Regions from separate parts of the Pseudomonas sp. KH_050 genome, predicted to be linked through region 3. Evidence: riboswitches for the same ligand, from Rfam matches in the RefSeq annotation. Region 3 holds a riboswitch; each other region holds the start of a gene.
The links. A riboswitch is a leader RNA that binds a small molecule or an ion and turns the genes downstream of it on or off. The one in region 3 is predicted to bind cobalamin.
Positions count from the first base shown of each region.

Region 1: another riboswitch for cobalamin. It lies ahead of AC3IUA_RS12250 (CbtB domain-containing protein); the one in region 3 lies ahead of cobO (cob(I)yrinic acid a,c-diamide adenosyltransferase).
Region 2: another riboswitch for cobalamin. It lies ahead of AC3IUA_RS18175 (ABC transporter substrate-binding protein); the one in region 3 lies ahead of cobO (cob(I)yrinic acid a,c-diamide adenosyltransferase).

Region 1 covers NZ_CM174478.1:2,655,353-2,665,685, reverse strand. The annotation lists gene cobN (cobaltochelatase subunit CobN) at 1-3,443, opposite strand, end outside; gene cobW (cobalamin biosynthesis protein CobW) at 3,447-4,514, opposite strand; cobalamin riboswitch at 4,611-4,822, opposite strand; cobalamin riboswitch at 4,927-5,153, shown strand; gene AC3IUA_RS12250 (CbtB domain-containing protein) at 5,253-5,447, shown strand; gene AC3IUA_RS12245 (CbtA family protein) at 5,459-6,151, shown strand; gene AC3IUA_RS12240 (cobalamin biosynthesis protein) at 6,157-6,570, shown strand; gene cobM (precorrin-4 C(11)-methyltransferase) at 6,651-7,397, shown strand; gene nfuA (Fe-S biogenesis protein NfuA) at 7,598-8,182, opposite strand; gene AC3IUA_RS12225 (fatty acid cis/trans isomerase) at 8,305-10,333, opposite strand, start outside.
Region 2 covers NZ_CM174478.1:4,000,999-4,011,331, reverse strand. The annotation lists gene AC3IUA_RS18190 (OprD family porin) at 1-1,052, opposite strand, end outside; gene AC3IUA_RS18185 (ABC transporter ATP-binding protein) at 1,099-1,890, opposite strand; gene AC3IUA_RS18180 (FecCD family ABC transporter permease) at 1,887-2,903, opposite strand; gene AC3IUA_RS18175 (ABC transporter substrate-binding protein) at 2,900-3,910, opposite strand; cobalamin riboswitch at 4,055-4,249, opposite strand; gene AC3IUA_RS18170 (acetyltransferase domain-containing protein) at 4,283-5,461, opposite strand; gene AC3IUA_RS18165 (GlxA family transcriptional regulator) at 5,942-6,925, opposite strand; gene AC3IUA_RS18160 (cysteine hydrolase family protein) at 7,144-7,935, shown strand; gene AC3IUA_RS18155 (diguanylate cyclase domain-containing protein) at 8,217-9,776, shown strand; gene AC3IUA_RS18150 (hypothetical protein) at 9,876-10,091, shown strand; gene AC3IUA_RS18145 (hypothetical protein) at 10,173-10,319, opposite strand.
Region 3 covers NZ_CM174478.1:1,630,062-1,640,394, reverse strand. The annotation lists gene AC3IUA_RS07545 (cobyric acid synthase) at 38-1,489, opposite strand; gene cobD (threonine-phosphate decarboxylase CobD) at 1,486-2,481, opposite strand; gene cbiB (adenosylcobinamide-phosphate synthase CbiB) at 2,474-3,382, opposite strand; gene bluB (5,6-dimethylbenzimidazole synthase) at 3,379-4,029, opposite strand; gene AC3IUA_RS07525 (cobyrinic acid a,c-diamide synthase CobB) at 4,026-5,342, opposite strand; gene cobO (cob(I)yrinic acid a,c-diamide adenosyltransferase) at 5,353-5,964, opposite strand; cobalamin riboswitch at 6,046-6,281, opposite strand; gene AC3IUA_RS07515 (hypothetical protein) at 6,437-7,021, shown strand; gene AC3IUA_RS07510 (class I SAM-dependent methyltransferase) at 7,324-7,986, opposite strand; gene AC3IUA_RS07505 (C40 family peptidase) at 8,010-8,540, opposite strand; gene AC3IUA_RS07500 (C40 family peptidase) at 8,706-9,335, opposite strand; gene hda (DnaA regulatory inactivator Hda) at 9,572-10,276, opposite strand.

The DNA of each region.
Region 1 (10,333 bases), 1.0 Mb from region 3:
ACCCGGTTCAGCTCTTCCTTCAGGGTGCGGATCTTCGGCAGGTCGGGCTGGCTGTGGTCGCCATGGTAACTGGCGGCTTGCTCACCGCTGAGGCTTTCCACGGCGGCGAGCATGCCGCCCTGGAACTGGTAATAATCGTTGGAATCAAGCAGGTCATGCTCGCGGTTGTCCTGGTTTTGCAGGACGGCCTGAACCTGGCTCAAACGCCGGGCAAATTGCTCGCGCGCCGCGGTGCCTTCATCGGCACCGCCATAGGCGTAGCCGCCCCAGTTCAGGTAGACCTCGGCCAGGTCCTCGCGGCTTTGCCACAGGCGACCGTCGATGGCGCCCTGCACACCCGCGCCATAGGCACCGGGTTTGGCGCCGAAGATTCGCCAGCCGGCCTGGCGCGCCGCGGCCTCCTCATCCAGCCCGGATAACAACAGCGCTTCACGCTCGCGGCGAACCTTGGCCGCCAGCGGGTTCATCTCATCCGGTTCGTCCAGCGCGGCCACGGCCTGCACTGCGGCATCGAACAAGCGAATCAGGTTGGCGAAGGCATCGCGAAAAAAACCGGAGACCCGCAGGGTGACGTCCACCCGTGGCCGGTCGAGCAGGCTCAGCGGCAGGATTTCGAAATCGTCGACCCGCTGGCTGCCCGTGGCCCACACCGGACGCACCCCCATCAAGCCCATGGCCTGGGCGATGTCGTCGCCACCGGTGCGCATGGTCGCCGTGCCCCAGACCGAAAGCCCAAGCTGGCGCAAATGGTCGCCATGGTCCTGCAAATGCCGCTCGAGGATCAGGTTGGCTGACTGAAAACCGATGCGCCAGGCGGTGGTGGTCGGCAGGTTGCGCACGTCCACCGAGAAGAAGTTGCGTCCGGTGGGCAGCACGTCGAGGCGCCCGCGACTCGGTGCTCCGCTGGGGCCAGCCGGGACAAAACGACCGCTCAGGGCATCCAGCAGGCCACGCATTTCTGCCGGGCCGCAGGCGTCCAGGCGTGGCGCGACGACTTCGCGCAGGCTGTCGATGATCGCCTTCACTTCGCTCCAGCCAGGTGTATTCAATAGGTCGACATCAGCGCTTAACGCCCGTTCGATCAACTGCGCGGCAAACAGCTCAAGGCGTTCTCGACTGTCGCCAGCGCTGCGCCACAGCTCATCACTCACCGCTTGCAACGCCGCCGGCCGCGGCCCGGTCCAGGGCGCGGCCAAGTTACCATCCAGCGGATCGAAACCCAACTCGAAGGCTTTGGCCAGGGCCCGCAGCACGCTTGACTGGGCGCCACGTCCATCGCCACGGGGAATGCGCAGCAACGCCAGCAGCGTGTCGATTCGCAGGCGGCCGACGGGAGACTCACCGAACACATGCAGACCGTCGCGAATCTGCGACTCTTTCAGGTCGCATAAATAAGTATCGAGGCGCGGCAGCCATATCGCTGCGTCGGCATCGCTGTCGAGCTGATCGTCCAGTTGCAGTTCGCGGTCAATGTGGCTATCGCGCACCAGTTTCAGGATGTCGCGCTGCAACTCCCGGGCACGGCGCGGATCCAGCAGCTGGGCTTCGTAATACTCGTCGGCCAGCAATTCGAGATCGCGCAGCGGGCCGTAGGTTTCGGCGCGGGTCAACGGCGGCATCAGGTGATCGATGATCACGGCCTGGGTGCGGCGCTTGGCCTGAGCGCCCTCGCCCGGATCGTTGACGATAAACGGATAGATATTCGGCAGCGGACCGAGCAGTGCGTCCGGCCAGCAGCTTTCCGAGAGGCCGACGCCCTTGCCCGGCAGCCATTCGAGGTTGCCGTGCTTGCCGACGTGAATCACCCCATGGGCGCCGTAGGTTTGCCGCAGCCAGAAATAAAACGCCAGATAGCCATGGGGCGGCACCAGATCCGGGTCGTGATAGACCGCGCTCGGATCGACCTGGTAACCCCGTGCCGGCTGGATACCGACAAAGGTCAGGCCAAAGCGCAGGCCGGCGATCATCATCCGCCCGCCGCGGAACATCGGGTCGCTTTCAGGGGAGCCCCAACGCTGCAGCACCGCGTTGCGATTGGCTTCGGGCAAGGCGTTGAACATCGAGAAATAGTCGTCCAGCGCCAGGCTTTGCTGGCACGGTCGCTGGTCGATAGTCTCCAGATCGTTGCTGACGCCACCGAGCAATTGCTCAATCAGCGCCGTGCCGCTGTCCGGCAGATCCGCCGGCAACGGGTAGCCTTCGGCATGCAGTGCCCGCAGGATATTCAGTGCGGCAGCCGGGGTGTCGAGCCCGACACCATTGCCGATCCGACCATCGCGGGTCGGGTAGTTGGCGAGGATCAATGCGATACGTTTCTCGCCATTGGGCACCCGCGCCAGCTCGATCCAGCGCCGCGCCAGCTCGGCGACGAAATCCATACGTTCCGGCTGCGCCCGGTAGCAGACCACATCCGACTGACTGCGCTCACTGCGCCAGGCCAGGTCCTTGAAGCTGATGGGCCGACTGATGATCCGCCCGTCGAGTTCCGGCAAGGCGATATGCATCGCCAGATCTCGCGGCCCAAGGCCCTGCTCGCTGGCGCGCCAACCAGGTTCGTTGTCCTGGGCGCAGATCGCCTGGATCACCGGAATATTGCGCCGGAACGGTCGCAGGTGCGGTGCCTCAGGGCTGGACTGGGCAAAACCGGTAGTGTTCAGAATCACCGAGGCTGAGACTTCATCCAGCAAGTCCTCGACGACCGTCAGGCAGCCGGGTTCTTTCAGACTGGCCAGGGCAATCGGCAACGGGTTAAGCCCTGCCGCCTGCAAACGCTGGCAAAAGACATCGATGAACGCGGTGTTCGCCGCTTGCAGGTGCGAGCGATAGAACAACACCGCCGCCACCGGCCGATCGGCGTGCCAATCAGCCTGCCAGTCGCTGAGTACGGCGGGGCTTTTGTACGGATGGTATATCGCCGTGCGCGGCAGGATTTGTGGTTCAGCCCATGGGTACTCGCGACCCAGCCAGCGACTGGCGAGGCAGCGATACAGGTCCAGCGCATTGCCCATGCCGCCCTGGCGCAAGTAGTGCCACAGTCGATCACGATCTTCGACGGCCACCGTGCTCAGGTCGCTCAACTCAGGGTCGGGGCGATCATCGCCCGGCACCAGAATCAGCTGTACGCCCTGCCCGGCCAGTTGCACCAGCCGCTCCACGCCGTATCGCCAATAGCCGATCCCGCCATGCAGCGAGATCAGGATAATTTTCGCGTGGCGCAGTACTTCATCGACATACACGTCGACCGAGGCGTGGTTCTGCACCTGCATCGGGTTGGCCAGGCGCAGGCTCGGATAGTCCTCCGGCAACTGCTGCGCAGCTTCGGCGAGCAGCGCCAGGCTGGAATCGCCGCTGCACAGGATCACCAGCTCGGCGGGGGTTTGGCCAAGGTCGGCAATGTTGTCATCCGAGACGAAACCGCCGGGTTGGGTCCTGAGCAGATGCATGGATCAGACGCTGAGCGCGGCGCGCAATTGCGCTTCGATCAACGCCGCGTCCAGCTGCTGGCCAATCAGCACCAGCTGGGTCGCACGCGATTCTTCGGCGCGCCAGGCGCGGTCAAAGTGTTTGTCGAAACGGGTACCCACGCCCTGGATCAGCAAGCGCATCGGCTTGTTCGGCACCGCGGCGAAACCTTTGACCCGCAGGATCCCGTGCTCGACCACCAGTTGCGTCAGGGCGTCCAGCAGCAGGCTTTCGTCGGCTTGCGGCAGTTCGATGGAGATGGAATCGAAGGCGTCATGGTCGTGATCAGCGTGGTCATCACCCTCGTGGTGATGGTCATGGTGGCTGTGACGACTGTCGATGTGTTCTTCAGAACCGGCCCCCAGGCCGATCAACACGTCCAGTGGCACACGACCGCTGCTGGCTTCGATGACTTTTACCGCCGGCGGCAGTTCTTCGGCGACTTCCAGGCGCACACGGGCCAGGTCTTCAGGGCTGATCAAGTCAGCCTTGTTGAGGATCACCAGGTCGGCGCTGGCCAGTTGGTCAGCAAACAGCTCGTGCAGTGGCGACTCGTGGTCCAGGTTCGGATCGAGCTTGCGCTGGGCATCGACTTGATCCGGGAACGCGGCGAAGGTGCCGGCGGCCACGGCCGGGCTGTCGACCACGGTAATCACCGCATCGACGGTGCAGGCGCTGCGGATTTCCGGCCACTGGAAGGCCTGCACCAGTGGTTTGGGCAGGGCCAGGCCGGAAGTTTCAATGAGGATGTGGTCCAGGTCCGCGCGGCGGGCAACCAGCTCGCGCATCACCGGGAAGAACTCTTCCTGGACCGTGCAGCACAGGCAACCGTTGGCCAGTTCATAGACCCGGCCGCTGGCTTCTTCTTCGGTGCAACCGATGGAACATTGCTTGAGGATCTCGCCGTCGATGCCCAGCTCGCCGAATTCATTGACGATGACCGCGATGCGCCGACCCTGAGCATTATCGAGCATGTGCCGCAGCAAGGTGGTTTTACCCGAGCCGAGGAAGCCGGTAACGATGGTGACGGGAAGTTTGGCCAGTGTTTTCATCGGATGCCCTTTGGCAAGGTGGCGGGCATACGGGACGACTTGACCGCGCGCGCAAGCGCAGAAGATTTCGCCACCGGATCACCCCGCCCGGTTGTAGTGAGAATCGGGTACGAGGCAGGTCTCCTGGCTGACGGTGTGCCAGTCGTTCGACTGGCGAGTTCTGCGCCTTCCCGCGCCTACAGACAGCTGGCGCAGTGGCGTGGCAGAAAACCTCACCGTTCACAGTTGCGGGGGCAGCCGCGGCATTGACCGCGTTCCCTTCTTAGCTTCGGCTCGAATGCCGAAGAACCTCGAAAGCGCAAGGCTACGCATCGCATCGGGGCGGGTCAATGTTCATCGGTGATTGGGATCCCCTGCACAATCTTCAAGTGAGAACCCTTGCCAATTGACGCCCATCCCCCGCCCATGCTCTCCTACACGCCTTGTTACGGGTGCCCTTCACAGGGTGAAACGGGAAACCGGTGAGTCATGTGCTTTACTCAAGCCTTGATCAGTCCGGTGCTGCCCCCGCAACGGTAAGCGAGCGAAGAATCAGATCCACTGTGCCAGCAGTTCGGCATGGGAAGGTGATTCTTGCAGGTTCGGGCGCCAGCCCTGCCCCTCGCGAGTCCGGAGACCGGCCCGCAATACATAGATCAAAAACCCGCGGTGGGCGGGCGCTGTTCGGACCTCTGCGTGCCTGTCTCGCGGGGTTTTCACGCGCTCGATTCACCCGCTGACACACCAGAGGGAAGCGCCATGTCGATTATCAGCAGCACTCGCCACGCAGGCACCGCCAGCACCACATCCACCCTGAGCCAACGCTTGGTTGCCGCTATCGGTGCATCGATTTTCGGCGCGTGCCTGGTGTACTTCGCCGGTTTCTCGCACATTGAAGCCGTGCACAATGCCGCCCACGATACCCGTCACAGCTCCGCCTTTCCGTGCCATTGAGACCTGCCGACATGATCAAGCGTATTGCGCAAACCGCAGGTTTCACCGGGCTGCTCGCGGCCCTGTTGCTGACCCTGCTGCAAAGTTTCTGGGTTGCGCCGCTGATTCTCCAGGCGGAAACCTACGAAAATGCCCCAGCGGCCGAAGTACATGAACATACTGAAGGCGCTGTTGCCGCTCATACCCACGACGCCGAAGCCTGGGCGCCGGAAGACGGCTGGCAGCGCGTGCTGTCGACCACCGGTGGCAATCTGGTGGTAGCCGTCGGTTTCGCCCTGATGCTCGCCGGCCTCTATACCTTGCGCAGCCCGAGCCGTACCTCTCAGGGCTTGCTCTGGGGCCTGGCCGGTTACGCGACCTTCTGCCTGGCGCCGACCCTGGGCCTGCCGCCCGAGCTGCCTGGCACTGCCGCAGCCGACCTGGCGCAACGGCAGATCTGGTGGATCGGGACCGCGGCGTCCACCGCCGTCGGCATCGCGCTGATCGTGTTCGGCAAGCATTGGGCGCTGAAGGTTCTCGGCGTGGCAACTCTGGCGGTACCACACATCATTGGCGCACCACAGCCGCAGGTGCATTCGATGCTCGCACCCGAAGCGCTCGAAGCCCAATTCAAAATCGCCTCGCAACTGACCAACGCGGCGTTCTGGCTGGCCCTGGGCCTGATCAGCGCCTGGTTGTTTCGGCGCAACAGCGCAGGTCAGTAACGCTCATGACCGAGACCAGCACAGCACCGACCCTGGTGGTCGGACTGGGCTGCCAGCGTGGCTGCCCTGCCAGCACGCTGCGGGCGCTGCTCGACCAGGCGTTGCAGGCCCATCACATCGAGCTTCGAACGATCCGGGCCCTGGCCAGTATCGATCTGAAACGCGATGAGCCGGGCCTGCTCGAACTGGCGGAACAACTGGCGCTGCCGCTGACGCTGTTCAACAGCACGCAGCTCGCCATTCATGAGCCAGACCTCAGCCATCACTCGCAGATCGCCTTTGAGCGCACCGGCTGCTATGGCGTGGCCGAAAGCGCGGCCCTGGCACTGGTCGAACAACTGGCGCAAACCCCGGCCAGGCTGCTGATCCTGCGACAAAAATATGGCCAGGCGACCCTTGCATTAGCCTCTTCGGCTTAAAATCCCGATAATCCCCGCCCTTGATCATGAGCAATCTTCATCTGAAGCATTGCCGACACGACTTTGCACAGGAGACCGGCATGACCGTCTACTTTATCGGCGCAGGTCCCGGCGACCCGGAACTGATCACCGTCAAAGGCCAGCGGCTGATTCGCAGCTGCCCGGTGATTATCTATGCCGGCTCGCTGGTGCCCGCGGCCGTGCTGGAAGGTCACCAGGCCGAACAGGTGGTCAACAGCGCCGAGCTGCACCTGGAACAGATCGTCGAACTGATGAAAAACGCCCATGGCAAAGGCCAGGACGTGGCCCGGGTGCATTCCGGTGATCCGAGCCTGTACGGCGCGATTGGCGAGCAGATTCGCTATTTGCGCGAGCTCGATATTCCCTTTGAAATCATCCCCGGCGTGACAGCCACGGCGGCCTGCGCTGCGCTGTTGGGCGTGGAGCTGACGTTGCCGGACGTTTCCCAGAGCGTGATTCTGACCCGTTATGCCGACAAAACCGCGATGCCGGCCGGGGAAGAACTCGCCAGCCTGGCGCAGCATGGGGCGACCATGGCGATTCATCTGGGGGTCAATCACCTGGAGAAAATCATCGCCGAGCTGCTCCCGCATTACGGCGCGGACTGCCCGATCGCGGTGATTCATCGCGCCACCTGGCCGGATCAGGACTGGGTGGTCGGGACGTTGGCAGACATTGCGCAAAAGGTCCAAGCCAAGGGATTTCGCCGTACGGCGCTGATTTTGGCAGGGCGAGTGCTGGCCAGTGACAACTTCAGCGAGTCGTCGCTGTATCGCGCCGGGCATGCGCATTTGTACAGGCCCTAGATCAAAAGATCGTCCGAACGCGGCCCGAACCTGCGGCAGCTCCTACCCGGACCGAGTACACCCACGATGGCGCGGGCAAACAAAGATCCCGTAGGAGCTGCCGCAGGCTGCGATCTTTTTGGCCCCCCCAAAAAAACCCCTCACTACCCATAAAAAAACGGCGCTCACGGGCGCCGTTTTTTCTGATTGCAGCGAACGCCTTAGTAGTAGGCGTTTTCTTTCTGCGTGTGGTCGGTGACGTCGCGCACACCCTTGAGCTCGGGAATACGCTCGAGCAGCGTGCGCTCGATGCCTTCGCGCAGAGTGACATCGGCCTGGCCGCAGCCCTGGCAACCGCCACCGAATTTCAGCACGGCGATACCGTCGTCAACCACATCGATCAGGCTGACCTGACCGCCGTGGCTGGCCAGCCCCGGGTTGATTTCGGTTTGCAGGTAATAGTTGATGCGCTCGTTGATCGGGCTGTCAGCGTTGACCATCGGTACTTTGGCGTTTGGCGCCTTGATGGTCAGTTGGCCACCCATGCGATCGGTGGCGTAATCCACCACGGCATCGTCCAGGAAGGCTTCGCTGAAGGAATCGATATAAGCGGTGAAGCTTTTGAGCCCCAGCGCGGTATCTTCCGGTTTTTCCTCGCCCGGCTTGCAGTAGGCAATGCAGGTTTCGGCGTACTGGGTGCCAGGCTGGGTGATAAAGACGCGGATGCCAATCCCCGGGGTGTTCTGCTTGGACAGCAGATCAGCCAGATAATCGTGGGCGGCGTCGGTAATGGTTATGGCGGTCATGGAGACTCCTCACAGGCTTGGACGCAGTTTACGCCAATCATCGCCCCGGACAAAGTCCTAGTGTTTAGGTCGGGAAAGAACCGCTCCTACACTGGATCGCAGGCACCTCTAAATTCCGCGCATCAAAGATTCTCGTAGCGGTTCATGTCCAGCACGCCCGCTTCCACCGGCTCGGTCTCGCGGATGTACTGGCTCAGGTCATGAAAATACTGCCAGAACTGCGGATGACTGCGACGAATCCCCCAACGCTCGACGATTTTCTCGAGCCCGTCAGCGTCCCCGGCCTGCTCCATCCGTGCCACAAAGTCAGGCACCTGCCCGGCAGGAATGTTGAAGATGAAGTTCGGATAGCTGCTCAGTACCCCCGGATAGATCGTCAAGGTATCCAGCCCCGGCTGATAGCGCAGGGATTCGCCAAGCATGAACGCCACGTTGCTGTGGGCGCGATTGCGCAGCAGGCTGTAGACCTCGCGCTTGCCGCTTTGGGTCTCGATGCGCAGCAGCGTGGCTTCCGGTAGCTGGTCGATCACCCTGAGCCCTGCGGCCGGGCGCGAAGCCAGACGGCTCAAGCTCTGTTCCGCTTCCTGCAGGGCCGGATCGATATTCGGCCGGGAGCAATAGGCCCCGCCACAGCGGTTGATCGGGTCAGGCCTGGCGTTCAGATCGCCGTAGCGAACCAGCAACTGGTTGACGAAGTCCCGCTTCGGATCCTGTTCAGCCAGATTCAATGCCGTGGGCTGGTCGTTGTCGATGGACTCATAGTCCAGCCACATCTTGAACTTGCCACTGTTCTGGTACCAATCGTCGAGGTAGGCATCCCGGGAATCGGCCGGCATCAGGCGCAGGAAGTTCTGCTCGGCGCCGTTGCGAATCAGGTCGAAGTACAGGCGGGTCTGCGCCTGGTGGGAAACGTTGCCGAACACATCGAAGTTGACCGCCAACTGGTAATAGGTACGCTCCAACAACGGGTAGTCGAACAGCCACAGGGTTTGCGGCACGTCACCGATCAGGCCTTTGTTCACCGAGGCGCTGTCGAAGTGCCGGAAGATGCTCAGCAACGCGTTGTCATTGCCGGCCCACAGGGTCGACCAGCTCGGTGCCGGCGTATCGGCGTAGCTGTCCCGGCGCAAGATTTCATACTCGTTGCGCTTGTCCCGATAGTCGTGCCACAGGCTCAGGATGCTGCCGACATCATCATTCTGCCCTGGCATTGCCAGCAACGGCGTTGCCTGCCCACGGTAGTTGGGATCGGTGATGTACAAGTCATGTTCCGGCGCCTGGAACATGGCCCAGAAGTTGTCGCGAATCACGTCGGTGGCGATCTGTCCCCGGCATACCGGGCCGCGGATAAAGGTCCGCACAAAGTATTCGGCGTTATCGAGCATAAATTGATAACGCGCCTGCGCCGGTATCGCCTCGAAGGTTTCGAATGGATTGGCCCGGCGCTCCGGCCCGTAACCCGGCAGCGCATTGACCTGCCAGTTACCGCTGTAGAACAGAGTCTTGATCCGCGCCAGTTTCGCCGCGCTCAATGGGTAGGTGATGTGAGTCTTGTGGACGATCACGCCCTGTACTGGCCACAAGCGGTAATAGATTTGAGTGCCGGGGTCGTCATTTGGACGACGGGTAGCGATCAGGTCGATCGGTTGTCCCGGCGGCGTGCGCGAGCGCACCCATTGGAAGAAATGCCCCGGCTCCCCCTCCTTGAAGTAAATATGCGCGAGGAACCAGTGTTCGAACAGCCAACGGCCGACCAGGCTTTGCCGGGCGCCAGGGGCATTGAGCAGGCTTTCCCACTGAACGATCTGCAATGTTTCTTTGGCACTGGGGGCCAGGCCTTGCTCATCGATCGGCGCACCGGATGCCAGCCAGCGTTGCAGGGTTTGGTACTGCTGATCGGTGAGGCCGGTCACGGCCAGCGGCATGCCCTCTTTCGGATGGGCGTCGACGTAGCCATCGAATTCGTCCGGCATCGGGCACATGTTTTCCCGATTCAGCCCCAGAACAATTTCATCGGGTAATTTGGCATTGGGTTGCAAAGGGGTTTTGTGGCCCAACTCAAGCATGCGCGCCATCAGCGCCGCCTGGCTGCCCTGAGCATCGAGGACTGAATAGAAATCCTTGCGCTGCCATGCTGTTTTGCCAAAAGCG
Region 2 (10,333 bases), 2.4 Mb from region 3:
ATGTCCAGATCGTAGCGGGCTTGCCAGGACTGCTCATTCGGCGCATTGAAGTCTGACATTTGCACGGCGTTGCTGATGAAGATCGCGCCACGGGTGACATAGTCGAACGGCGTGTCACCGTCCACTTTCTGATAACCCAGGCTGACGCTATGGGGGCCTTGAGCGTAAGTGGACAGCAGGCTCCAGGTGGTGTTGTCGATCCGGCCCGACAGCGACTTGCCCTCATCGGTGGTGCGATACAGGTTGAGGTTCAGCGTCAGCGAACGGTTTTCATCGATTGGATGGATGAACGTGCCGCCCAGGTAATGCTGGTTCCAGGTATCTTCATAGCGGGAACTGTAGAGGCTGGCGCTGAGGTTCTTGCTTGGAGTGAAGACCATGCCAGCGAGGTCGAATGCATCACCTTTCACGGCGTTCGAGTAGTTCACCACAAAGCCTTGGTCGTGGCTGCTGGCGTTGCGATCCGTGCTCTCGGTGAAATGTCCTGCCACCAGCTTCAGTGCGTCGAATTCGTTGCTGGAGAGGAACACGCCGGTGGCGGTCTCCGGGAGCAGACGGCTGTCGGACGAACTGAATACGGGCGTCTTCACCCGCTGCTCGCCATAGGACAGCACGGTAGAGGACATGCGTAGTTTTACCGCCGCGCCACCTCGGCTGTATTCGTCCTTGGGATGGCCGTCGTTGTCCAGCCCGAGCAAACGCGCCTTTCCGGCCCGGCCACCACCGCTGTCCAGTTGAACGCCGAGGTAGGCGTGCGCATCAACGCCGACTCCGATCAGACCCTGGGTGAAGCCCGACTGCAAGGTGCCCATCAGACCGTAGGCCCATTCCTCGGCATAGCCATTGCGCTCGGCACGCGGCTTGTAGGCATTGCGCGCGCCGTTGTTGCGAGCACCGTTACGGTACTCGCGATTGTCGTAGACCGTGCGATTGAGCACGCTCCAGCGACTGTCTTCGATAAGCCCGTTGGCTTGCGTCTGGGCCGAATCGGCCAGAGCGAGCGGGCTGGCCAGGGCGACCAGGATGGCTGAGCGGGATGCACTGGATGCCATACAGGCCAGGGCTGAAATACGCATGTCGAGATGTCCGTAAAACGAATCAAGAGCAACGAAATCGCAGAATGTGCGCTCCGTCGAAAGGGTCGATCAGGTAGTGCGCCTGCACGCCGAATGTGTCCTGCAGGCGTTGTGGGGTCAGCACCTTGAGCGGCGTGCCGAGGGCCACCAGGCGCCCTCGTTCCAGTACCGCTAAACGATCGCACGTGAGTGCCTGGTTGAGGTCGTGCAGGGCAATCAGCGTCGTCACTGGCAATGCCTGCACAACCTGTAAAATTGCCAGCTGATGCTGGATATCCAGGTGATTGGTGGGTTCATCCAGCAACAGGATCTGCGGGCGCTGGGCCAAGGCTCGGGCAATGTGCACGCGCTGACGTTCGCCACCCGAGAGGCTGCGCCAGGTGCGGTTGCCCAGGTGCGCCGCATCGACGTCAGACAAGGCCTGCCGGACGATCTCATCGTCCTGGCTCGACCACGGGCTCAACGCCGACAGCCAAGGCGTTCGGCCCAAGGCGACGGCATCGAACACACTGATCGCATCGTCGGTGTCGGCCTGTTGTTCGACGACCGCGAGCCTTTGCGCGATCGTCCGGCGAGGAAGATCCTTGAGGCGTTGTCCGTCCAGGCGGGCTTCACCTCGAGTGGGCACGCGCAAACCGGCGAGCAGTTTGAGCAGCGTGGATTTTCCCGAGCCATTTGGCCCGACGATGCCAAGGGTCTCGCCGCGACGAATATCCAGGTTGATGTCGTGCAGCAGTTCAATGTCGCGGACATTGAAACCAAGGCCTGAGCAGCTCAATACGCAGTCGCCGGTCAAGGGCGTGGCGGCGCTCATCGGGTGTTCCTCCGGCCTATCAGGATCAGCGCGAATACCGGGGCGCCGACCAGTGCGGTGATCACCCCGACAGGGATCACCTGGCCTTTGATCAGCGTGCGGGAAAGAACGTCGGCGGCGATCAGAAACAGTGCCCCGCCCAGCGCGCTGGCTGGCAGCAGGTGAGCATGCCGGGTGCCCAGCAGCAGCCGTGCGGCATGGGGAATGACCAGCCCGACGAAACCGATGGAACCGACAATCGAGACCATCACCGCCGTCACCAGCGCCGCGCAGCTGATCAGCAAAAACTGCACCCTGCGTACCGGGATGCCGAGCGAGGCCGCAGAGTCGGCGCCAAAGGTGAAGGCATCCAGCGCCCGCCGGTGCCACAGGCAAACCGCAAGACCGGCCAATGCGATCGGGACGGCCAGCCACACCGATGGCCAGCGCACACCGCTGAGGTTGCCCAGCAGCCAGAACATGATCCCGCGAGCCTGTTCGGAACTGGCCGACCGGGTGATCAGAAAGGCCGTGAGCGCATTGAACAGCTGCGAACCGGCGATCCCCGCCAGGATGATCTGCCCGGTGCCGCGGGATGACCCGCTGGCACGGGCCAGCAGGATCACCAGGGCGAAGGCTGCAATGGCCCCGGCAAAGGCTCCGGCCGACAGCGAAATCGCACCGGCCCCCACGCCCAGCAATGCCACCAGTACCGCGCCCGTCGACGCTCCTGCGCTAATACCGAGCAGATAAGGATCGGCCAATGGGTTGCGCAGCAGCGACTGCAGGATCACCCCGCAGGTGGCCAGGCCCGCGCCGCAGGCCGCCGCGACCAGCGCACGGGTCAGGCGATAATTCCATACGATGCCTTCGTCGATCGGGTCGAGCACATGGCCGGCGGCCCATAGTTTGTTGGCAAGCACTTGCAGCACCACGCCTGGCTCGATCGGTGTTTCTCCGATGGCCACGCCTGCGACCACGGCAAGCAACAGCGTCAGGAATGCCAGCAGCGTGCGAATCAGACTCCCCGTCATTTCGGCAGATCGTAGCCATTGATGGCCGTCGCCAGCGTCTCAAGGCCGTCGAACATCCGCAGGCTGGCCTGCATGGCAAGCGCGTCGAGGATGACGATGCGATTGTTTTTGACTGCGTCCATGTTCCGCGTCACCGGGTCGTTTCGCAGAAACTCCAGCTTCTTCTGGTAATCGTCAGCCGGGAAGCGACGGCGATCCATGCGCGCGATGACCAGGAAGGTCGGGTTGGCCTTGGCGATGGTTTCCCAGCCTAGGGTCGGCCATTCCTCATCGGACTCCACCACGTTGCGCACGCCCAGGGTGTCGAGCATGAAATCGGGGACGCCCTTGCGACCGGCGACATAAGGGTCGATATCCAGCTCGGCACTGGAGAACCAGAACAGCGCGCTGGTGTGCTTCAGATCCTTGTCCCGCAGGGTGGCACTGGACTTCGCCAGGCTTGCCTTGAGTTCTGCGTTCAGCCGCTGGCCACTGTCCTGGACATCGAAGATCTCGGCCAATTGGCTGATGCTCTTGTAGAGGCTGTCGATGCGGAACGGCTCCAGGCGTGTGCCATCGGCGCCGACCAGGTTGTCCTTGGCTTCGCAGTCGGAGGGCATCAGGTAAGTCGGGATCTTCAGCTCGTGAAACTGCTCGCGAGTACCCACCACGCCTTGCGGGCCAACCATCCATTCCAGTTCCACCGCCACCAGCTCCGGACGTTTACCGATCACCGCCTCGAAACTCGGATCGTTATCGGCCAGGCGTTCGATCGTGTCGTTCTGAGCCTGGTACTTTGCCAGGACATCGTTGAACCACAACGAGGTGCCGACCATTTTGTCGCCCAGCCCCAGGGCATAGAGCATTTCGGTGCCGGCCTGGCCGATGGTCACGGCACGGCCTGGTGCGTGCTGGAAGGTCAGCACGCTGCCGCAGTTCTCTACCGCCAGGGGATAGTGGGTCGGGGCCGCATCGGCGAGGGCGCAAAGACTCAAGCCGGTGATGAGGGTGGCAAAGCGGGGCAGCATGACGCAATCTCCATTTGAAACGTACACGGAGCAGAGGTGCACAGTCTGGAAACACATCAGCGAACGCTGCCGCAACAGCAGTGCAAGGCCGGTCATCTGAGTGACGCACGCGGCAAGGATGTACTTCCCGGACACCCCGCCGGTTAGTGATTTGCTTGGCCGGCAGGTCTCCTGACTGATGCGTCGGCGCCTGGCTCCAGCCTTCCCGGGAGTGATCCCAGTGGCAGTTCAGGAGCAGGCTCAGCACCTACAGTTGCGGGGGCAGTTCCGTTTGATGCTGTGTCAGCATCACGGATTCCCTATTAATCCCATGTGGAAACCGGCGGCGGCATGGTAGTCGATCCTGCCGCCCAGGGGGAGCCTGCGGGCGCTTCAGAAGTATTTGAGCCAGGCGATATCGCGACGACGGGCTTTCAGCGCTGCGAACCAGCGCACCGGCGAGTAAAGCGCGCAGGCCAGCAGCACCGCAGTCAGCCACACCGCCCCTATGCCATCGAAGCCGAAGTAGCTGCCCTGGTTTAAACCGAACAGTGCCGCGCCCACCAGATACAGCACTTTCAGTAGGTACAGGTGCAGGAGGTAGAAGAACATTGGCGCCGCCCCCAATACCGCCAGCCTGCTGATCCATTTGCGTTGCCGGGCGCGTTCGAAGCCGAGCAGCAGCAACAGGCCCAGGCCCAGGGTCAATGCGAGGAAGAGCAGCGAAGGCGGGTACTTGGTGATATTGAAGAAACTCATCAGGGTTTGTGCGGTGCTGTCATACGTCATCCAATGCGCTTCCCCATAACCATTGACCAGGCGCAGCGTAACGAAGCCGATCAACGCGCCGGCACCCGCCAGTAGCAGATAGCGCTGACGCACGGCGGCGGATGCAGAACGAGCGAACCAAGGGCCGATGCAATAGCCCAGGGAAATCACACCGATCCACGGCAGCACTGGATAGGAGGTGCGCAGACGCAGGTTGCCGGCGAACTCGATCCAGCCGCGATCATGCAGAATGGCCCATGGCACGTGCATCGCCGAACCTGCCGGGAAGTGCAGCGTGTCGAGCAGGTTATGCCCGGCAACGATCACCACGCCCAGCACCAACAGCATCGACCGTGGCAGCCAAACCAGTAAGGCGAGGGCGATCATGCTCACGCCAATGGCCCAGATCACCTGCAGGTAAATCACGCTGGGCGGGAACTGGAAGGTCCAGGCGAAGTTGACCAGGGTGAATTCCAGCACCACCAGGAACAGACCGCGCTTGAACAGGAACGTCGAGACCTCGCGCTTGCCCTGGTGCTTTTCGCCATACAGGTAAGCGGACAGTCCGGTGAGCAGCACGAACACCGGGGCGCACAGGTGGGCGAGGGTTCGGCTGATAAACAGCGCAGGTTCGGTGGTGTCGATGCTCATCGGATCGGCCACTTGCCGGTGCAGAAAGAACGTCTCGCGGACGTGATCCAGAAGCATGAAGACAATCACCAAGCCCCTGAGGGCATCGATGGACAGTAGGCGTTGGTGAGAGGTCGTTGTGGCGCAGGCGAAGGCATGGGTAGCGTTGGTCATTGAGGGATCGCAAGCAAGGAATGTTCAGCTCTGGAGGTTACAACCGACAGATGCAGATAGATATGGTTATCTTATAACATATCTATTGGTTCCGTGTGGGCCGAAGCACAAGAAACAGGCATGGCGTTCGGCATGTCGGCGGATGAGACAGAGTGGGGCAGATGACTTGTCGTCAGCTGTTGTTGTTTTGATGCCTGTTCGCGCTGAGAAATGGACGACGCTTCACATCGAGGAAAAGCGCCGTCATCTGTTGTCATTGTCCAGAGCAAACAGCTCCAGTAGCTGGTGCGTAATTGCGTTACATGTGACCACCCGTTTCATTTTCAGTGACCATCGTTTGTATCCAGCTGGGCCAACGTACGCCGAAGAGACGACCGGCAGGCCATCAGCGGCTCTTGGCGGTATCGGTGCTTCCTCTTGCGCATCAAATTGTGGGCTAGCCTCCGCACCATCAAGCCCCCGAGCCTTCGCAATCGCGGACTATTTGTCTGCCTTTCTCCCAGTCCGGCCATCTTCTTGGGCCTGGCGAGCGCTGCGGCGCAGATCTTGTGGCGTCCGCCCAATGACTCGCACGAAGCAGCGCAGCATGTGATCGGCATCGCCGAATCCGAAGCCCCTGGCGATCCCCTCGAAAGTTTGATGCCCGTCCTCAACCAGCGGCCTTGCTGCCTCGATGCGAAGGCGCTCGATAGCTTTCGCCGGCGTCACCCCCATGGATGCCGCGAACACGCGGCCAAACTGGCGTACGCTCATATGCGCGACTTCTGCCAAGCGTTCAACTGACAGATCATCACGCAGATGATCGCGCGCATAGCTCAGCACCGTGCGGATGCGATCTGAGCCAGGGTCGAAATCCAGCAGCGAAGAGAACTGATTCTGACCACCTGGCCGCCGATAGTAGACAACCAGCATGCGTGCGACGGAGCGCGCTACCTCCTTGCCCAGGTCCTGTTCGATCATGGCCAGGGCCATGTCGATGCCGGCCGACATGCCTGCGGACGTCCAGACATCCCCATCCTCGGTCCAGATTCGATCTCCGTCCACGCGCAGCGACGGATAGCGAGCTTGCAATTGCGGCGCGTAGTTCCAATGCGTGGTCGCGACACGACCGTCGAGCAGGCCGCTCTCGGCTAACACGAAAGCGCCGGTACAGACGCTGGCAGTGCGGCGCGAGCGCAAGGACATCTGCCGGATCGCAGCCGCCATCGGCACTGTCCAGTCGCCGACCGGAACGGCTGGCGCGCCGACGATGATGAGCGTGTCGAGGCGGTCGACAACTTGCAATGCTTGGGTCGTGACCTGCAGTCCGCCCGAGGCGCAGATCAATCCGCCCTCAAGCGAAGCGAACGTGAATCGATAGCCCGAAGGGCGAGCACGATTTGCGTTGGAGAAGGCTTCGAGCGGGCCACTCAGATCCAGCAATACGAAGCCCGAGTAGACCAGGAAACAAACATGACGCGGCATGGCCTGATCGCCAAAAGTCTGGCTGAAGAGTCATTAGACGCCGCCCCTGTCTGGAACGTCAACGGGTGCAACAACGGGGCTCGGCCCTTGCCGGACGAAAGCACCCGCCTCACTCGAGGCGGCTGCGTCAGTCGGCTGAAATCCAGGGATAAACGTCCTTTTCGTAGCTTCTTCTCGCCGTACCGTAGACGCGTCACTTCCACTTTGAGGATACGCAAATGACTTTCAACAGAACCCATCCCAAGAGAATGATCTTCTGCGCCACCTTGCTGGGGGCCTTCCTGATGGCGCCTGGCATCGGCTTCGCCGCCGAGAACCCCTACGCCGATCCGGTCAAACCCGCGCTCCCGGCCTCCAGCTTTCAATGGGACCTGAGTCGAACCGCTCTGGTCGTGATCGACCCGCAGATCGACTTCATGAGCCCGGAGGGTGCAGGTTGGTCGGTCTTCGGTCAGAGCGTTACCGAGCAAAATCTGGTCCCGAACCTGCGCCGGCTTTTCGCGGCGTTCAAGCAGTCCGCAAGAACCGTAGCCATCTCGCCGCACTACTACTATCCACACGATCATAAATGGGAGTACGAGGCGCCGGCGGAGACTGTTCAGCACAAGCTTGGCCTCTTCGATCGCAAGGGCGCCTTGACGCTGGATGGATTCCGTAACTCGGGCGCCGATTTCATGCAGGAGTTCAAACCCTTCATCGAAGACGGCAAGACCATCGTCGCATCGCCACACAAGTTGTATGGTCCGCAAAGCAACGACTTGATGCTGCAGCTGCATAAGCAGCGGATCAACAAGATCGTCCTTGCCGGCATGGCCTCCAACCTATGCGTCGAGTCGCACCTTCGCGAGTTCCTGGAGCGCGGTTTCGAGGTGGTCGTCGTGCGTGACGCCGTCGCCGGCCCGAAGCTTCCTGACGGCGACGGATACGCAAGTGCACTGGTCAACTTCCGCTACATCGCCAACGATCTGGTGACCACCGACGAGGTAGTGGGCAAGCTTGAAGGGCGCTGACCATGGGGATGACCCATCTCCCGGCCAGACACGGGAGCCCTTGTGGCTCCCGTGCCAGCTGAGAATTCGAAACGTGCGGAAGTGTGCGATGGACGCTGACATGGCATTTTGCTAGCTTTCGTATGGGGTTTCGGCCAGAAGCAAAAGTTTTCTGCCTTTTTCGGTCATCCATTTTCAAGCGATCACCAACAGCCTGGCTGTCCGGGACTAAGCTCCAGTTGACTTGATAGTGACTGGCCAGGGGCAATATGGACCCTATGCGCGTTAGGAAAACCAGAATGATGTTGACTAAGCGCCGCCGTTCTCTCGCGGGTTTCATTATCCTGGCTGTGGGCCTGACGGGTTTCTCGGCCTGGTTGCTCTTGAAGTCGGAAACCCACCGTCGGGAAACGCGCTTCGCGGAATACGTGCAGAACATTTCCGGCATCGTGCGCAATCAGCTGGACACCAATGAGGCGGTGCTGGCAGGCTTCTCGGCGTTTCTCCAGGCCGTTGATCAAAGTGACACGCAGGCGGCGGCCCGCTACGCGGCAGCCGTTTTGAGCGCTTACCCTCATATTTATATGCTCGAAGCCTCGCGGGCAGTCCCCATTGCCGAACAGGTGGCCTTCGAAGCGCTGTTGCGACGCACGTGGCGACCGGACTTCGAACTCAAGGATTTCCCAAGCCTTGCTCAGCAACCTCCCCAGCCCCAGGTCTTTCTCAGCGAGACCTGGCCTGTGTTGTTCATGTACCCGGAGCTCCCGCAAGCCCGTGCGATCTACGGTGTCAGATTGGAAACCGTCGCTTATCTCTCCTACGCGCTGGCGCGCACCCACAACAATCCCAAGCCCGTCGTCTCTCCGGTGTTCTCGATGTATGAAGGTGGCAGCGCCTACATTCTGATGCAGTCGGTCAGTCGGCCAGAACAGGCGCGAGAGCATTCCCGACCGATTTTTTTTGGAAGCGCCATGGTCGCTTTGCTGTTGATCAAGGCGGGCTCGTTGCTGGAGGCGGTGGATCATGCGAATGTCGATTCCCAGGTGCGCATAAGTGCCGTCCTGAAAAGCGTCGCCGGATCTGAAAGCCATGTGTTTTCCACGGGGTCCGAGCATGCCGGCTTTCTGGATCGTCTCTTTTTGCCACTGCTGAACGACCGGGTCGAGATCGCGAGTGCTTCGCAACCCATGACCTTGTTGTTTGAGCGTCAGTTGCGTCTGCGCGATGTTCTGACCGCTGAAACCCTGATGATTCTTGCTCTGCTGGGAGGGGCTCTGGTGCTCATGCCGATGGTGCTGATTCGACATTTCAAGGCGATAGAAATGGCGGAGATCGAGCACGAGCGCTCAGCTTATCTGGCTTCCCATGATGTGCTCACCCAACTGCCCAATCGCTGTCTTTTTACCGATCGATTCGATCAGGCATTTTCTGACTGGCAAATAAACGGCGTTCCGTTCGCCGTGCTGTTGATCGATCTGGATCATTTCAAGTCGATCAACGACAAGTACGGTCATGAGGTCGGCGACCAGGTGCTGAGCGCCTTGGCAGCGCGCATGGTGCAAACCACGCGAACGAGAGACACCATTGCGCGCTACGGTGGCGATGAGTTTGTTGTGCTGTTGAAGGACCTTGCCGATCCTTGCAGTGCTGAAATCAAAGCCGGGATGTTGCTGGAGGCGATCGGGCAGCCAATCGCTACCACTGTGGGAGAGTTATCGGTCTCGTGCAGTATCGGAGTCTCGCTGTGTCCACTCCATGGCCAGAGTCTCGATACGTTGCTCAAGGCGGCAGATCTGGCCATGTACGGCGTCAAACAACTGGGGCGAAAAGGCATTGCAATGACTGAATCCCGGCCGGTCTGAATACCTTTGGTCTGGCGCAAAGCCGACGCTTGCAACTGAAACACTGGCGAAACATTCGGGCCGTATGATTCGCGTCAACGGAAACCAAGGGTGCCAGGGATGAATCGGTCATCAAGAAGCATGCGCAAACTGCTCGACTGCGTCGCCACCAACAACGAGGCCGCGGCGCTGGATGTTATGCGCGCAGCTGAGCTGCTCGAAGACCAGGTATTGCGCCAACGGTTGCTCAACCTGATTCACCGGCTCAATCAGGACGCTAATGACTTGCGATTGGCGCGCGACGACATCCAGGGCAGTGTCATCAAATTCGCGTGATCGGCCGCCAGCGACGCAAAGCGGACACTGCCATTTCGGCCGTATAGGCATTACGTCAACTGGGCTATGACAATGGCTGAATCAGCGTTTTAGACAGGCTTGCGTAGCCTCTTCCTTCAACGTTCTCCCGTCGATCAGGCTGCGGCCCTTGAAATCTGCCCGCGCGGCAATGTAAACCTCCGCAAACCCCTTCTGATAAAGCCGACCCTCATCGAGCTCTTCAATCATGGCGTCAATCAGCA
Region 3 (10,333 bases):
AAATCCTTTAATTGGCGATGAGGGCATAACATTCACCCTAAATCCCACAGAGTTCCCGCAACAGCCCGGTATCCAGATGCTTCTCCACCATATCGGCCAGGCGCTCGATGTCACGCTCACGCAGACCGTGGTAATCCACCTCCTCCACGTCCTGCAATCCGGCCCAGCGCAACAGCGCACTGCACGCCGGCGGCGATTCGAACAGGCCATGCAGATAGGTGCCGAAAATCTGCCCGTCAGCACTTTGCGCACCGTCGCAGCGACCGTCGTCCAGATGCACCGCAGCCCGTTCCAGCGCGGTGCCACTGGTGACCCCGGCATGAATTTCATAACCGCTGACGGGCGCGTCTTCCAGGGCCAGACGGCCCTGTACATTGCGCAGTTGTTTCTCTTCTTCAAGGACCGTGGCAAAGGCCAGCAGACCCAGACCGGCACTGGAACCCGGCGCGCCTTCGAGGCCCAACGGGTCATGCAGCTGCTCGCCGAGCATCTGCAAACCACCGCAGATTCCCAACAGCTTGCCGCCGTAACGCAGGTGCCGGGCGATGGCCGTGTCCCAGCCATTGGCGCGCAAGAACGCGAGGTCGCTGCGTACGCTTTTCGAGCCGGGCAGAATGATCAGGTCAGCCGCTGGAATCGGTTGGCCGGGGCCGACGAATTGCAGATCGACCTGCGGGTGCAGGCGTAGTGGATCGAAATCGGTGTGGTTGCTGATGCGCGGCAAGACCGGCACGACCACCTTCAGCGCCTGCTCGACCTTGTCGGTCTGACGCTGATCGATACCGTCTTCGGCTTCCAGGTGCAGGTCCATGACATAGGGCAACACGCCAATCACCGGTTTGCCGGTGCGCGCTTCGAGCCAGTCGAGGCCCGGCTGCAGAAGGGCGATGTCGCCACGAAAACGGTTGATGATAATGCCTTTGACCCGCGCCTGTTCGCTGGCCGAGAGTAACTCCAGCGTCCCCACCAGATGGGCGAACACCCCGCCGCGATTGATATCGGCGATCAGCAACACCGGGCAGTCCACCGCTTCGGCAAAGCCCATGTTGGCGATATCCCCGGCGCGCAGATTGATCTCGGCCGGCGAGCCGGCGCCCTCGACCATCACCACCGGATAAGCAGCACTCAACCGTTGGTGGGAGGCCAGCACTGCCTGCATGGCGATGGCCTTGTAGTCGTGATAGGCCACGGCGTTCATGCTGGTCACCGCGCGCCCATGAATGATCACCTGGGCACCGGTGTCGCTGTTGGGTTTGAGCAGCACCGGGTTCATGTCGGTGTGCGGCTGGAGATGGGCGGCCTGGGCCTGTACCGCCTGGGCACGACCGATTTCACCGCCGTCGGCCGTGACCGCACTGTTGAGTGCCATGTTCTGTGGCTTGAACGGCACGACGCTGACGCCCTGGCGAATCAGCCAGCGGCACAGCGCGGTGACCAGGGTACTTTTACCGGCATCCGAGGTGGTGCCTTGCACCATCAGCGTGGTCATGGCGCTAGTTCCTGGGTATAGGCCTGGAAGGCTTGTTCGAGGCGCAGCCAATCGGCTTCATCGGCCGGCAAGCCGAAACGCAGACTGCTGTTGTGAGTGAATAGCCGCAGCAGAATGCCGCGCCGGGCCATGAATTCATGCAACTGCTCGGCGTGCTCAGTGATCAGCCATTGAAACAGCGCGCAACCACCCTGTGGCTTGAAGCCATGGCGCTCAAGCACTTGGGCCAAACGCTGGCTGGCCTCTTCGCTGCGCAGACGTTGGCGGACCTGGCCCAGGGTGTCGCGCAGGCAAACCTGCCCCAACACCCGGGTCGGGCCGCTGACCGCCCATGGCCCGAGCTGTTCGGCGAGCAATTTCAGCAGTTTGTGCTCAGCCAGCACGAACCCAAGGCGCACCCCCGCCAGGCCGAAAAACTTGCCGAACGAACGCAGAACGATCAGCCCGACCTGATGCGCATGCGCGGCCAGGCTCAGGTGAGGAGTGTTGTCCATGAACGCTTCATCGACCACCAGCCAGCCACCGCGTTGCGCCAATCGCGCATGCCAGTCGAGCAGGCGCTCCGGGGACAGGCTCAGGCCGGTCGGGTTATTCGGGTTGACCACCACCAGCACGTCGAGGGCGTCGATAAAAAACTCGACTTCCTGTTCCAGTACTTCACGCACAATGTAGCCGCCGCGCCGCCAAGCCTCGGCATGCTCGGCGTAACAGGGCGAGAGCACACCGACCTTGCCGGTGCGACGCAAACGCGGCAGCAACTGGATCGCCGCTTGTGAACCCGGCACCGGCAACACTTGAGTGGCGCCGTAATAATCGCAGGCGGCTTGCTCAAGACCATCATCGGTTTCCGGCAAGCGCGCCCAGGCGCGCAAGGGAATTTCCGGTACCGCAAACGGCCAGGGCGCGAGGCCGCTGGACAGGTCCAGCCAATCGGCTTCGGCAATGCCGTGCTGCAACGCCGCCTTACGCAACCGTCCACCGTGCTCAAGCATAGAATTCAGCTCCCACGCAGAGAATCAGCAGCCATAACCACACGCCGCGCTGCACCAGTTGCCAGCCACGATCAATGGAGTCGGCATCGGCCGGCACACCCTCGCCCAATGGCGGACGCTCGTGCAGTTCACCGTGATAAATCGCCGCCCCACCCAACTCGACGCCCAGGGCACCCGCCCCCGCCGCCATCACCGGGCCGGCGTTCGGGCTGTCCCAGGTGGGTCCCTGGGTCCGCCAGCATTTCAGCGCCAGGCGGGTCTTGCCCAGTAGCGCGTAGGTCAGGGCCACCAGACGCGCAGGAATATAATTGAGCACATCGTCGATCTTCGCCGCCGCCCAGCCAAAACGTTCGAAGCGTTCATTACGATAGCCCCACATGGCGTCCAGGGTATTGCTCAGGCGATACAACACCACACCCGGAGCACCGGCGACGGCAAACCAGAACAAGGCGGCAAACACTGCGTCGCTGCCGTTTTCCAGCACCGATTCGGTGGCGGCCCGGGCGACTTCGGTGGAATCCAGCTCACTGGTCTGGCGGCTGACCAGATAGCCTACTCGCCGCCGCGCTTCATCCAGGTCATCGCTGCGCAGGGCTTGTGCGACCGGTTCGACATGCTCGCCAAGGCTGCGCAGGCCAAGGGCACAATACAGCGCGAGGATTTCCACCAGCCAACCGATATAGGGCAGCCAGGAAAAGGCGGTCACCAACAGCGTCAGCGGCAACACCGCCAGCACCCAGGCGGTGACCCCATGACTGCGCCAGCCACGCCCGCCGGAGTTGAAACGTTGCTCGATGCGATCGGCAAACCGGCCGAACGCCACCAGCGGATGCCAGCGTTTGGGTTCGCCCAGCAGCGCATCCAGCGCAACCGCGGCGACACTCAACAACGCCACACTCATTGACTCACTCCCCAATAATTTTCATACAACAATTCACTCAGCGGACGCGGTTGCGCCCAGCCTTCGAGCACCAGCATCGGTGCCGGATAAAATTCTTTTACTGGCCCCAGGCACAACACCGCCAGTGGTTTGGCCCCCGCCGGCAGACCGAGCAGATCGGCCAGTGCCCGGGGTTCGAACAACGATACCCAGCCCATGCCCAGGCCTTCGGCGCGGGACGCCAGCCAGAGGTTTTGAATGGCGCAGGACAAGGACGCCATGTCCATTTCCGGCAAGGTCCGGCGACCGAAAATATGCCGCTCGCGATCATCCATCAGCGCGGCGACCAGCACTTCGGCGCAGTCGTTGATGCCTTCGACTTTCAACGTCATGAACTCGTCGGAACGCTCGCCCAGCGCCTCGGCGGTGCGCACCCGTTCTTCTTCAACCAGTTGCCGGATCTTGTCGCGTAGCGGGCGATCAGATATGCGGATAAACCGCCACGGCTGCATCAGGCCAACGCTGGGGGCTTGATGGGCGGCTTCGAGCAGGCGTCTGAGCAGTTCAGGTTCTACCGTGCCGCCGCTGAAATGACGCATGTCGCGGCGTTCGCCGATGACTCGGTAGACCGCCGCGCGTTCGTCCGCAGAAAATGCGTTGTCAGTCATGGCCTGACGGTCTCGACATCTGGCGCAAAAAGCGCGGCCACCGCCGAGGGATTGGAAGGAAAATAGAAGTGCACATAAGAGGCGGTCATCCGCCCCTCGCGATACACCGCTTCCGCCCCCCGCCCACCGTTGGGACTCAGGCCACGGGCAATCGGCTCAAGCGCCGTGCTGGTCAGCGAGTGGTGATAGGTGTGGCCGCGCAACGAACCTTCCGGCAGATCAACCGCCTGCAAGGCCAGCGCCGCCAGACGCTTTTGCATCACCGCGTCGCCCGCCAGCAATCCCGCCAGTTGGGCACGCTGGCCCTCGACATCGGTCAGCGAATCGAGCAGATACAACATGCCGCCACACTCGGCCAGCAACGGCTTGCCGGCCGCATGGTGGGCACGGATCGCGGCCAGCATCGTGGCGTTTCCCGCCAGCGCGACATGATGCAGCTCCGGATAGCCGCCCGGCAGGTACACGCTGTCAGCCTCGGGCAGTTCGCGGTCATGGATCGGCGAGAAGAACAACAACTCGGCGCCCATCGCCCGCAGCAGGTCGAGGCTTGCGCCATAGGTAAAGGCAAAGGCTTCATCGCGGGCCACGGCAATCCGTACACCGGCCAGCAACGGCTCGGCGACAACCACCTCAGGCGCGGCGAACCCGACCGCTGGCGGCAGCGCCACTTCGCAACTGCTGGCCAAGGCTTCGGCCGCCGCGTCGAGGCGCAGGTCCAGGTCATTCAATTCGCTGGCCTGCACCAGGCCCAGGTGCCGGCTCGGCAGTTCGATCCCGGTCTCCCGGGACAATGCGCCATACCAGCGCAGGCCTTCGGTCAGGCTGCCTTCGAGTAACTGCGCGTGGCGCAAGGTGCCGACACGGTTGGCCAGCACTCCGGCAAACGGCAGATCCGGCTGATAACGCGCCAGGCCCAGGGCCAGGGCACCGAACGTCTGGGCCATGGCTGTGCCGTCGATCACCGCCAGCACTGGCACGCCGAAGTGCCGCGCCAGGTCGGCGCTTGACGGCGTGCCGTCGAACAGGCCCATGACCCCCTCGATCAGGATCAGGTCTGCTTCGCCCGCCGCTTCCCACAGCAGTCGGCGGCTTTCCTGTTCGCCGACCATCCACATGTCCAGTTGATACACCGGCGCACCACTGGCGCGTTCGAGAATCATCGGGTCGAGAAAATCCGGACCGCACTTGAACACCCGAACCTTGCGTCCCTGATTGCGATGCAAGCGAGCCAGCGCGGCGGTGACGGTGGTCTTGCCCTGACCGGAAGCCGGTGCGGCGATCAATACCGCCGGGCAACGACGTACATCTCTCATACCTGGATACTCACAGCTCGATGCCTTTTTGCGCTTTGATGCCGGCCTGGAACGCGTGTTTGAGCACGCCCATTTCGGTGACGGTGTCGGCCAGGTCAATCATTTCGGGCTTGGCGCCGCGACCGGTGACCAGCACATGCTGCATCGGCGGGCGAGCCTGCAAGTCGCTGAGTACCTGGTCCAGGTCCAGATAACCATGCTTGAGGGCAATGTTCAGCTCATCGAGCACCACCAGGCCAATGGCCGGGTCACGCAACAATTCACGGGAGACGGCCCAGGCCGCTTCGGCCGCCGCGATGTCACGCTGGCGGTCCTGGGTTTCCCAGGTGAAGCCTTCGCCCATGACGTGAAAGCGTACCTGCTCGGGGAAACGTCGAAAGAACAGCTCTTCACCTGTGCTGTTGCGACCCTTGATGAACTGCACCACGCCGCATTGCATGCCGTGGCCCATGGCCCTGGCGAGCATGCCGAAGGCAGAACTGCTCTTGCCTTTGCCGTTGCCGGTCAGGACCAGCAGCAATCCGCACTCGTTGGGTGAGTTGGCGATGCGTTCGTCGATTACCGCTTTTTTACGCAGCATGCGCGCCAGATGGCGTTCGTCACGATCGGGGGAATCAGTCATGGGGCAGCTCTCCGTTGGGGCTGGATAACGGGGGGCAGGAATAGAAATAGACGGCATTAAGCCTGGCATCGCCCACCGTGATGCCGTTGGATGGATCAGGCCGGTCTCCGGGCTCATGAGTGGGTGTATATCCCGGACTGCGCGCCTTCCCGGGTCGACTCGCGACACAGTGGCACCAAGCACAGTCTTGACTCATTTACCGTTGCGGGGGCAGCGCCGGGATCGTTGCCCGCTCTGTAAAAGAACGCGCGCCCACCGGCTTCCCTGTTTCACTCTGTCGACCGGGGTCACAGAGCACCTGAAACAAGTCGCGAAGGTTAGAGGGTTGGGGGTGGAGCGTCAATTAAACCCGGGACGCGAAACCACGATTAGCTGCCGTCGATCATTAAATTGACGTCAATCTTGTGCCACACTGAAAGCAGTGATATCAAACAGCCACAACATTAATATTACAAGAACAAGGGTAAGTAACATGCAAGGCATGACCATCAGCAATCCGAAGCTGGAATTTTTGCGGCCGATGCTTGAGCGCTGGTTTGACTGTATCGATCGCTACAACCAGGTGCGCGGCGATAACGAAGCCCCCTACTGGTTCGACGAGCGAGCCAACATTGGATTGCTCTCGGCGGCCGCCTGGATGGCGCAAATGGTCACACTGGAACAGACCACGACAAAAAAACAGCAGGAAGACGGCGACCGCAACGGGCGCGCCGACCTCTACATCGCCAGCAAGGACGAACGGGCCTATCTCCAGGCGACTCAGCGCTGGCCACGGGTCAATAACCTCAATCTCGCTCAAGCGCTGGCCGAGGTCGTGGGCGATGCGCGCAAGATCAGCTATGCCAGCGACCTGAAGCTCGGCTGCCTGTTCGTCGCGCCACAAAAGGCCCAACAGAGTGCGACCCCGGAAGAACTCCAGGACATGCTCGACGACCTGCAAAAACAACCCGCCTGCGCAGTCGCCTGGTATTTCCCCTACGCCTACCGCAAGTTGCGCAATGAAGCAGGCCACTATCATCCCGGCATCGCCGTGTTGTTCAAAGAAGCTCGCAGCTGACAGGTTGAACCAACCAATAGCCACGCGTCTCTATGAATACATCAGTGCATTGGGGCGGCTTGCTTGTGGCGGATGATGTGGGGACCAAGGTTTGGCGGGCGCCGGCTAAATAGCCGAAGTTGGCAGGAGGACAAATTGTGGCGAGGGAGCTTGCTCCCGCTGGGTCGCGAAGCGGCCCTAAAATCTACAATCGCAGTTTTTCAGGTAGAACGCATCCGCAGATGTTACGACTGTTGCGCCCAAACGCGGACCGGCCGGCGGGAGCACGCTCCCTCGCCACAGGTACGATGTCGCTTCAAAAATTACCGCTTGCGACACAGCGTCAAACCATCGCCCAGCGGCAGCAGCGACAGATCGACCCGCGGGTCTTCCTTCAATGCGCGGTTCAGTGCCTGGATGGCGAGGGTGTCTTCGCTCTCGGGATTGACCTCAAGCACCCGCCCGCTCCACAGCGTGTTATCAAAAATCGCCAGCCCGCCACTTCGCAGCAGACGCAAGGCGCTTTCCAGATAGGCCGGATAGTTGGCCTTGTCAGCATCGATAAAGATCAGGTCGAAACTACCGCCCTGCCCTTGCTGCTCGATCTGCGCCAGGGTTTCCAGCGCCGGTGCCAGGCGCAAGTCAATCCGCTGCGCCATGCCCGCCTCCTGCCAGTAACGGCAAGCGGTGGCGTTGTAATCGCCAGGGATATCGCAACAGATCAGACTGCCGTCATCCGGCAAAGCGGCGGCCATGCACAAGGCGCTGTAACCGGTGAAGGTACCGACTTCCAGCAAGCGTCTGGCGCCGGTCAGCTTGACCAACAACGCGAGGAACTGACCCTGCTCGGGCGCCACTTGCCAGCGGGCCATGGGCAGCGCCTGGGTTTCCTCACGCAAACGGCGCAACAGCGGCGTTTCACGCAGGGAAACATCCAGCAGGTAGCTGTAGAGGGAGTCGTCGAGATTGAGGGTGCGAGCGGTCATGACAACCTCTGCAAAGGTGCAACCTAAGGGTTACGCGCCAGACGCTCCGGCTGCAACACCCGCTTGGCGCTGAGATAGGCTTTCTGCCAATAGGCTTTGGACAGGGTATCGAGTTTCACTGTTCCGCCGGTGGCAGGCGCATGAACAAATCGGCCTTCGCCGACATAGATCCCGGCATGACTGACTTGCGAGCCGCCATTGGTGGCGAAAAATATCAGGTCGCCAGTCTGCAGTGCATTCTGCTCGACATTCTGCGCACGCATGCCGATCATTTCGCGAGTCGTACGCGGCAGAGTGATTCCAGCATCACGATAAACGTAACCGATCAGACCACTGCAATCGAAACCCGAATCCGGCGTATTGCCGCCCCAGCGATAAGGTGTGCCGACCAGGCCCAAGGCTTGGAACAGCACATCTTCAGCCACTGGCGAGAATGCCTGGGAGGGTGCGAACACAGGTGACCGAACCACCGGCGCGGGTGGCGGAGTACGGCTGGCGCAAGCACTGAGCAGTGCCGCGAAAACGAGAAGCGCAAGGCGGGCCGACGTCAACATATGCAGAACAGTCCTGATCTGGATGCGGCTTTCTCTGCCGTGAGGCTGAAAAGAAAACCGCCTACGCAGAACGCAGGCGGTTTGCCATCAACAATAGATCAGGATTCTAGCGGCTACGCGGCAAACTTCAAGTAAGACTTTAAGTTCACCTTACTAAGTGTACGTTTACTTGCGAGCAGTCATCACTGTCGGCGCCATGGCGAGGGCTCGCTTGGCTTCGATGAAGGTTTTGCTCCAGTAGCTGTCGCCCAGTTTGTCGACTCGAACACCACCGCTACGGCGGCTGCTGGAGTGGATGAACTGATCATCTCCCAGGTAGATCCCGGCGTGGCTGACGCGTCCACGGCCATTGGTGCTGAAGAACAGCAGATCACCGGGCTTGAGGTTATTGCGTGCGACCAGAGGAGCGTCCACGTTGATCATTTCGCGAGTAGAGCGCGGCAAGTTCATGCCCGCCTCTTCACGAAACAGGTAACCGATGAAGCCGCTGCAATCGAAGCCTGCTTCGGAGGTGCCGCCGAAACGGTAACGGGTACCGATCAGGGACATGCCACGTTCGAGGATGCTATCGGCCAGGACTGGCAGCTGATAAGGCTTGTTATCGGCAAAATCGGCCAGTTCGGTCAGTTCTTTTTCCGACGCAAGATCATCCAGGTAAACAGTGGACGACTGGGCAGTAACTGCGTTTTTAACCTGTTGTTGTGGCTCTTGCTGGGACACTGGAGAGTGCGCAGCGCAACCCAACAACAGGGTGACGAGTGCGAGAGGCACGAGGGGTGCGAAGCGCTTTAGCATGGGCACAACCGTGGCTGATAGTTTTTGAAGAGGCGAGACTATGCCTTCTATCATCCTCATTTGCAAATTCAATCGATTTGAATGTGACTTTTCAGTTTCTCGTTTCCATCTAAGGCCTAATGCCCCATATAGACGCTTGCGCACCCTGGACCCAGCCTGGGAGCGGGTTTTCTGGCGCCTGAAACTTGTCAAAAATGCTGCGGAGCGCGGTTTTCCAGCCGGTTTATCAGACCGTTTTACCAGCCAAGGGTTTCTTTCAGGAAGGGAATGGTCAGCTTGCGTTGCGCCTGCAGCGAAGCCTGATCGAGACGCTCCAGCAGTTCGAACAATGCACTCATGCTGCGGGTACCGCGCGTCAGGATGAAGTGCCCGACCTCGTCGGTCAGGTGCAGACCGCGACGCGAAGCACGCAGTTGCAGGGCGCGCAGCTTGTCTTCATCGGAGAGCGGGCGCATCTGGAAAATCAACGCCAGGGTCAGGCGTGATTTCAAGTCCGCCAGCTTCACCGGCAGCTCCCGTGGCGAGGTCGAAGCGGCAATCAGCAAACGCCGACCGCTGTCGCGCAAACGGTTGAACAGATGGAACAGCGCCTCTTCCCAGTCCGCCCGCCCCGCTACCGCCTGCAGATCATCCAGACAAACCAGCTCGTATTGCTCAAGGTTGTCGAGGATTTCAATACCGCGATCCAGCAGCTCCGCCAATGGCAAGTACACCGCCGGTTCGCCCAGTTGCTCAAACCGCAAGCACGCGGCTTGCAGCAAGTGCGTACGCCCGACGCCATCCTTGCCCCAAAGGTAGATCAGGCTTTCGGTCCAGCCAGCGTCGGCTTCGCAAAGCCGCTCGACATAGCCGAGTGCAGCGGCATTGGCGCCTGGGTAGTAGTTGATAAAGGTGGCGTCATCACGCAGACGCACACCTAGGGGCAGCTGAATCGGTTTCATGCTGACTGAACAGTTCCAAGGGAACCGTTAGTGGCCTCTGTGTAAAGTTTGCAAAGT